DNA from 3 places in the Mucilaginibacter sp. UYP27 genome. Region 3 is predicted to be linked to each of the others. Evidence: riboswitches for the same ligand, from Rfam matches in the RefSeq annotation. Region 3 holds a riboswitch; each other region holds the start of a gene.
What was found. A riboswitch is a leader RNA that binds a small molecule or an ion and turns the genes downstream of it on or off. The one in region 3 is predicted to bind S-adenosylmethionine.
Positions count from the first base shown of each region.

Region 1: linked by a shared signal. The riboswitch ahead of ABIB39_RS12565 (O-acetylhomoserine aminocarboxypropyltransferase/cysteine synthase family protein) and the one ahead of metH (methionine synthase) in region 3 are both predicted to bind S-adenosylmethionine.
Region 2: linked by a shared signal. The riboswitch ahead of ABIB39_RS18135 (peroxiredoxin) and the one ahead of metH (methionine synthase) in region 3 are both predicted to bind S-adenosylmethionine.

Region 1 covers NZ_JBEPPE010000003.1:198,620-200,891, forward strand. Annotated here, with positions in the region: gene ABIB39_RS12565 (O-acetylhomoserine aminocarboxypropyltransferase/cysteine synthase family protein) at 1-1,218, opposite strand, end outside; SAM riboswitch class I at 1,453-1,564, opposite strand; gene ABIB39_RS12570 (trans-sulfuration enzyme family protein) at 1,706-2,272, opposite strand, start outside.
Region 2 covers NZ_JBEPPE010000006.1:136,510-138,781, forward strand. Annotated here, with positions in the region: gene ABIB39_RS18125 (DUF5996 family protein) at 1-167, opposite strand, end outside; tRNA gene ABIB39_RS18130 (tRNA-Cys) at 394-464, opposite strand; gene ABIB39_RS18135 (peroxiredoxin) at 478-1,113, opposite strand; SAM riboswitch class I at 1,310-1,425, opposite strand; gene ABIB39_RS18140 (SulP family inorganic anion transporter) at 1,634-2,272, opposite strand, start outside.
Region 3 covers NZ_JBEPPE010000001.1:178,769-181,040, reverse strand. Annotated here, with positions in the region: gene ABIB39_RS00680 (Bax inhibitor-1/YccA family protein) at 1-678, shown strand, start outside; SAM riboswitch class I at 893-1,004, shown strand; gene metH (methionine synthase) at 1,156-2,272, shown strand, end outside.

The sequences.
Region 1 (2,272 bases), on a different contig from region 3:
GCCCGGCAAAACCCCGGCAGATATCTGCTCTATATCTGAAAGTTGCTGGTGCGTGGTAGCCGCCGGCTGTATAATTAATGTTTTGGCATCGCCCACGTTTGCTAAGTGGCTAACCAATTGCAGGTTATCGATGAGGTTATTGGCAAGTTCCTTATCACCCTTAATTTTAAAGGACAACACAGCACCGAAACCATTTTTCAAATACTTTTTGGCAAGGGTGTGGGACGCTGATGATTCCAACCCCGGGTAATTAACAGATTCTACTTGTGGGTGCTGCTCCAGCCATTTGGCAAGTTCAAGGGCGTTATCTACATGGCGTTGTACACGCAGCGACAAAGTTTCTAATCCCTGGATATTCAACCATGAATTAAACGGTGATTGCGACGGCCCAAAATCCCTCAAACCTTCAACCCGGGCACGAATGATAAAGTTGATGTTTCCAAAAGGTCCGTTTACACCAAATACGTCATTGAATATTAAACCGTGGTAGCCTTCGCTTGGCTCGGTAAACTGCGGGAACTTGCCGTTGCCCCAATCATAAGTACCGCCATCTACAATAACGCCGCCAATGCTGGTGCCATGCCCGTTGATCCATTTAGTGGTAGATTCTACAACCACATGGGCGCCATGCTGTAACGGGCGGAACAGGTATCCGCCTGCGGCGAATGTATTATCAACCATCAGCGGCAGATCGTGCTTGTTCGCCAATTTAGCCAGTTGTTCAAAATCGGGGACGCTGAAACCGGGATTACCGATGGTTTCGGTATAGATGGCTTTGGTTTTGCTGTCGATATGTTTTTCGATATTCTCCGCGGTATCATCCTCGGCAAAACGCACCTCTATACCAAGGCGTTTAAAGGCAACCTTAAACTGGTTATAAGTACCGCCGTACAAGAAAGGGGAGGTAACAAAGTTATCTCCGGCCTGTAAAATATTGTTCAAGGCGATAAATTGTGCTGCCTGGCCTGATGCTGTTGCCAAAGCCGCGATGCCACCTTCAAGAGCGGCAATACGCTTCTCAAAAACATCGGTGGTGGGGTTCATTAAACGGGTGTATATATTGCCAAATTCTTTTAGCGCAAACAGGTTTGCACCATGCTCGGCATTTTTAAACACGTATGATGTGGTTTGAAATAATGGTACTGCACGCGCGCCTGTAATAGGGTCAACTTCCTGTCCGGCATGTAGTTGCAGTGTTTCGAATTTTAATTTAGACATATTCTGTAGATTAAGGGTATTTAAATGAAATGTTAAAGGTTACGACAGGATAGAACTATCCTATTCAGCAGATCACGTATTTTTCAGGAAAACAGAAAAGGGAACGTGTTACCGAATCAACAGCAGCAGCAACACATACAAATACAGCCGTGGAATTGGTTGTATGCTAAGCTTTGGGCCGATGGGGCCTGCGATGTGTTTATTTGTACGTAAGTTAAACTTTTCATGATTAAAAATTTATATCCCCCGGTTAACTATTCTCCGGGACAGGAATTGGCACCTTCTACACCTTGTAGGGTTGCCAGCGGTTCTCTGAGCCTGATCTCTCGCCGCTTCTTTATAAACCAAAATCCGTGTGAGGGAAAATTGATCGTGGTATCGCTACCAAATAATGTTTCAAATATAGGCTAATCGGATTTTAAAATCCAAATTAAATTTTTAATAAATTATCATTTATATGTAAAACCGTTGTAAAGCATTATAATAATTATGCCATCGCCTGTTCCAGATCGGCAATCAGATCATCAATATGCTCCAGCCCTACAGATACCCTCAACAAATTAAACGGTGTTTTAGTGTCCGGCCCTTCAACTGACGCGCGGTGCTCTATCAAACTTTCCACACCGCCCAAGCTGGTTGCCTGGGTAAAAACCTTGAGCGAATTAACAACCTTTTTGGCCTTTACTTCACCACCTTTTAAAGTGAATGACATCATGGCACCGGGGTAATTCATTTGGGCTTTAACAATTTCATATTGCGGATGAGATGTAAGGCCAGGGTACATCACATCTTCTACCTCCGGATGGTTCACTAAAAAATTAGCCAGCAATTGCGCGTTTTGCACATGGCCCTTAACACGGTAAGGCAGGGTTTTAATACTGCGCACCAGGTAGTAACAATCCATAGGAGAGGGCACGGCGCCGCCCATGGTTTGTACATTGCGGATCTTTTCCCACCAGTCGCTTTTTTCGGCAGTAATTAATGCACCGCCCATCAGGTCGCTGTGGCCGCCAAAGTATTTAGTAGACGAATGCATTACCAGATCGGCTCCCAA
Region 2 (2,272 bases), on a different contig from region 3:
AACCCTGTCGCGCTTACATAAAGCGTAACCTGCCAGGAGTGGTTTATCCAGGGCATTTTCTTGAGGCGCACCTTGCCAATCATCTGCGTCCACATGTGTACGGTGGCAATGGTATCTTTTAGGTAATGAAAATCAAGTTTAGGCCAGGTATGGGTTGGGTTGCTCATATATGTAAATATACAAGTGAATGGTGGGATTGTTATTAAATAAGCCAGTTCGCCATTTTACTCACGCCGCGGCACTACGTGCGCTACCCTCTCTACTGCGCAAAGAAGGTTAAAGATTTTTTAGCCTCCCTCTCCTTCCCAGAGGGCTGGGGAGAGGTTTCTTAAACAAAGAAAGCGATGAGCCCCCCGGCCCATCGCAATCAGTTAGTCAGTTATTATAGTTAGGACGTCGCGGGTAGATTCGAACTACCGTTAAAGGTTTTGCAGACCCATACCTATCCTCTCGGCCACGCGACTCTATTATCAGCCCTTATTTATTGGGCTGTGGTGTTGTACGTAAATATGGTTTCACCTCGGTAAACCCTTTAGGGAATTTAGCCGGGATATCTTCAGTTTTTATAGATGGCAGCACTACAACGTCTTCGCCATCCTTCCAGTCGGCAGGGGTTGCTACGCTGTGGTAGGCCGTAAGTTGCAGGCTATCAATCACTCGCAATATCTCCTGGAAATTCCTTCCGGTTGATGCCGGGTAGCTGATGATCAGTTTTATCTTTTTATCCGGGCCGATGATGAACAACGAGCGTATGGTCGCCACTAAAGATGCATTGGGGTGGATCATGTCATAAGCCTGCGAAATCTCGCGGCTTTCGTCGCCAATTATCGGGAAGGTAACTTCCACGTTCTGCGTTTCGTTGATGTCGCTTATCCAACCCTTGTGCGATTCTGCACTGTCTGTACTAAGGGCAATTACCTTTACATTGCGTTTCTCAAACTCGTCTTTAAGTGATGCGGTTTTACCGAGTTCGGTGGTACAAACGGGTGTATAATCTGCCGGGTGCGAGAATAGCACGCCCCAGCTGTCGCCCAGGTATTCGTAAAAATCAATTTCGCCTTGCGATGTTTGTGCTTTAAAGTTTGGGGCGTCGTCGCCAAGTCTTAAACTCATGGTTATATTTTTTTATATTTTAAATGTTAGCCCCTGTTTCTAAGCCCTCTCCTGCGGAGAGGGGTTGGGTAAGGCCGATAGCGTAAAGCTATGCATTGCAAATTTTGTTGTCAATAAAATCCAGAGAAGTGTTTTAAGAGAGATAAGCCTTAATGGCTAAAAGAGAATGCCGCGTGGCATTCAATTCAATTAAATCAGCTTATCTGTCTCCGCCAAGTTGCGAAGCAGGAATTAGCACCTTACACAAGCCCGGGGGCCGTACAGGTTGCTAAGACATCATAGGGCCTTTCCCTCTGTCTTTCTGGATAAGTATATTTAAAGAACGATTACATCACAAAAGTAGATATTAATTCTATAATTCCTATAGACTTTATATTTATTATTTGATCTTGTGCTTAATTCGTTGAATTTCAGGGAGAAAAATAAATCTGGATTGCCCGGTGAATAGTAGTGAGTAAGTGCAAAGTGTTTTATAGCGAATAAAAGTATTTACTAAACTAAAGGAGAGGAGAACCTTTTCCTAACGCACTTTCTTCTCCGTTGCCACATGGTAGGCCGGATCCTCGAGGATATTTACATCGATAACATTAGCAGCATTGGTTAGCAACCCGCGGCAATCGCTGCTCAGGTGTTGCAGATGGAGTTTTTTGCCTGCCTTTTGGTACCGTTCGGTTAGTTTGTTCAAAGCATCGATGCCCGACATATCCGCAAGGCGGCTATCTTTAAAATCTATCACTACTTCATTTGGGTCGTTGGCAACGTCAAACTTTTCGTTGAAGGCGGTTACCGAACCAAAAAACAGCGGACCGTAAATTTCGTAATGCTTTACGCCACTGCCATCAGTGTACTTGCGGGCGCGGATGCGTTTGGCGCTTTCCCAGGCAAATACCAGGGCAGATATGATCACGCCAATTAATACTGCAAGCGCCAGGTTATGAAGCACTATGGTGATAATGGCTACCAGTATGCCTACAAACACATCCTGCCGGGGCATTTTATTAAATATTATAAAGCTGATCCATTCAAAGGTGCCAAAAGCTACCATCACCATTACACCCGTAAGCGCAGCCACAGGTAATTGGCCAATAACCGGGGCGCCGAACAAAATGATCATCAAAATGGTTAACGATGCTATAACACCCGAGAGCCTTGCCCTTGA
Region 3 (2,272 bases):
GCGTCCCGAAGGTTTATTGCGAATGTGTTTGTGTGGATGTTTGCCGCGCTTGCCATATCTGCAGCCTGCGCGTATTTCTTTGCCAATACAAAAGAGTTATCGGCTCTTATCCGTAACCCGGAAACCGGTGCTAACAATATATGGGGAACAGTAGTTATGTTGTCTCCTCTAATCATTGTGTTTCTTTTTAGGCCGTTGTTAGCCAAAATAAGCATTGTGGGCGTTGGCTTAATGTTCGTTGTATTTTCGGCTTTGATGGGTATCAGCCTTAGTTCTATATTTTACGCTTATCCGCCGCAATTGATTGCAAGCGCGTTTATAACATCGTCAATTGTATTTGGTGTTATGGCGGTTGGCGGTTACATCACCCACCAGGATTTGACTAAATTCGGCTCTATCCTTATCATGCTTTTAATAGGCGGTGTCGTGGCAACGGTGTTAAATGTACTTATATTTCATAGCGGAGGTTTTGACCTGATCATTAGCTATATTATGGTTGCCGTGTTTGTAGGGCTAACCGCTTATGACGTGCAAAAGCTAAAGCGCATTGGTGCCGGTATAGAGTATGGCGATGCCTCAGGCAAAAAAATGGCCGTTATGGGCGCTTTAACACTTTACCTTGATTTTATAAATCTTTTTCTCGCATTGCTTCGCGTATTTGGCGGTAACAGGAGATAGTTAGATATCTAATACAATTGAAGCCGTTTGCTGATAAAGCAAGCGGCTTTTTTGGTTTAAGAGTTTACTCACCCGGTCATTGCTTCGCTCGACCACCCTCTCTTCGCTACGCGAAAAGAGGGATGAAAATAAGCATCCCCTCTTTGCGCAGCAGAGAGGGGGCAGGGGGTGAGTTATCATTTGCACTTTACAACATTATTATTCATCTTTGTAACGCTTATGGAGAAAGACGGAGGGATTAGACCCTGCGATGTCTTAGCAACCTGTTACTTAACAAGGTGCTACATTCTACTCCGGTTAAAAGAATAACCGGGGACAGATAAGTGAAAGTCAATTTAACACCCGACTTTTCGAAATAAGTTTTTTAGTATCAGGTAATTAGTATCACGTATCAAGACTTTTCTTGTGCTGGTTATTATGCTCATGTATCGAAATTTCGGTACTTGATACCTGATAGTCGCTACTTGATACCAACAAATGGATATTAGAAAAGAATTACAAAAGCGCATACTGGTTATTGACGGGGCAATGGGCACCATGATACAGCGTTACGAACTTGCCGAGGAGGATTTCCGCGGCGAGCGTTTCCGCGATCATGCCTCCGACCTTAAAGGCAATAACGACCTGCTGAATATTACCCGCCCGGATGTGATCAAAGCCATCCATGCCGAGTATTTGGACGCGGGTGCTGATATCATCGAAACCAATACTTTCAGTACACAAAAGATCTCGCTTGCCGATTACCACCTCGAAGAACTTGACTACGAATTAAGCTACGAAGGTGCCCGCATAGCCCGCGAAGTGGCTGACGAGTATACCAAAAAAGACCCGTCGAAACCGCGTTTCGTAGCAGGAGCTGTTGGTCCTACAAACCGTACCGCATCTTTATCGCCCGATGTAAACGACCCGGGTTACCGCGCTGTTACTTTTGACGACCTTGCCGAAGCTTATTATGAGCAGGTGCGTGGTTTGGTAGATGGTGGATCGGACGTGTTACTTGTCGAAACCATATTTGATACCCTGAATGCTAAAGCGGCGCTGTTCGCTATCGACAGGTATAAAAAAGAATGTAAAGAGGCGGGTAAAGATTATCTTGCTTTCCGCGATACAGGCGGCATCATGATCTCGGGTACCATTACCGATGCGTCAGGCCGTACCCTTTCGGGCCAAACAGTAGAGGCTTTCTGGAATTCTATCAGTCATGCTAATTTGCTGTCTGTAGGGTTGAACTGTGCTTTGGGTGCAAAAGAAATGAGGCCCCATTTAGAAGAACTTTCTGCTAAGGCGGGTGTGTTTATCTCGGCGTACCCTAATGCTGGTTTGCCAAACGAATTTGGCGCTTACGATGAAACCCCGCATGAAACCGCCCACCAGGTTGATGATTTTATCAAGGCCGGGTTGGTAAACATAGTGGGTGGTTGTTGCGGCACCACGCCCGATCACATTAAATGTATTGCCGATAAGGCTGCTAAATATTCCCCGCGGTTACTTCCCGAAATTGAGCCCTATTTGCGTTTAAGCGGACTGGAAGCCGTAACCCTTACCCCCGAAACAAACTTTGTAAACATAGGTGAGCGTACCAATATCACCGGGT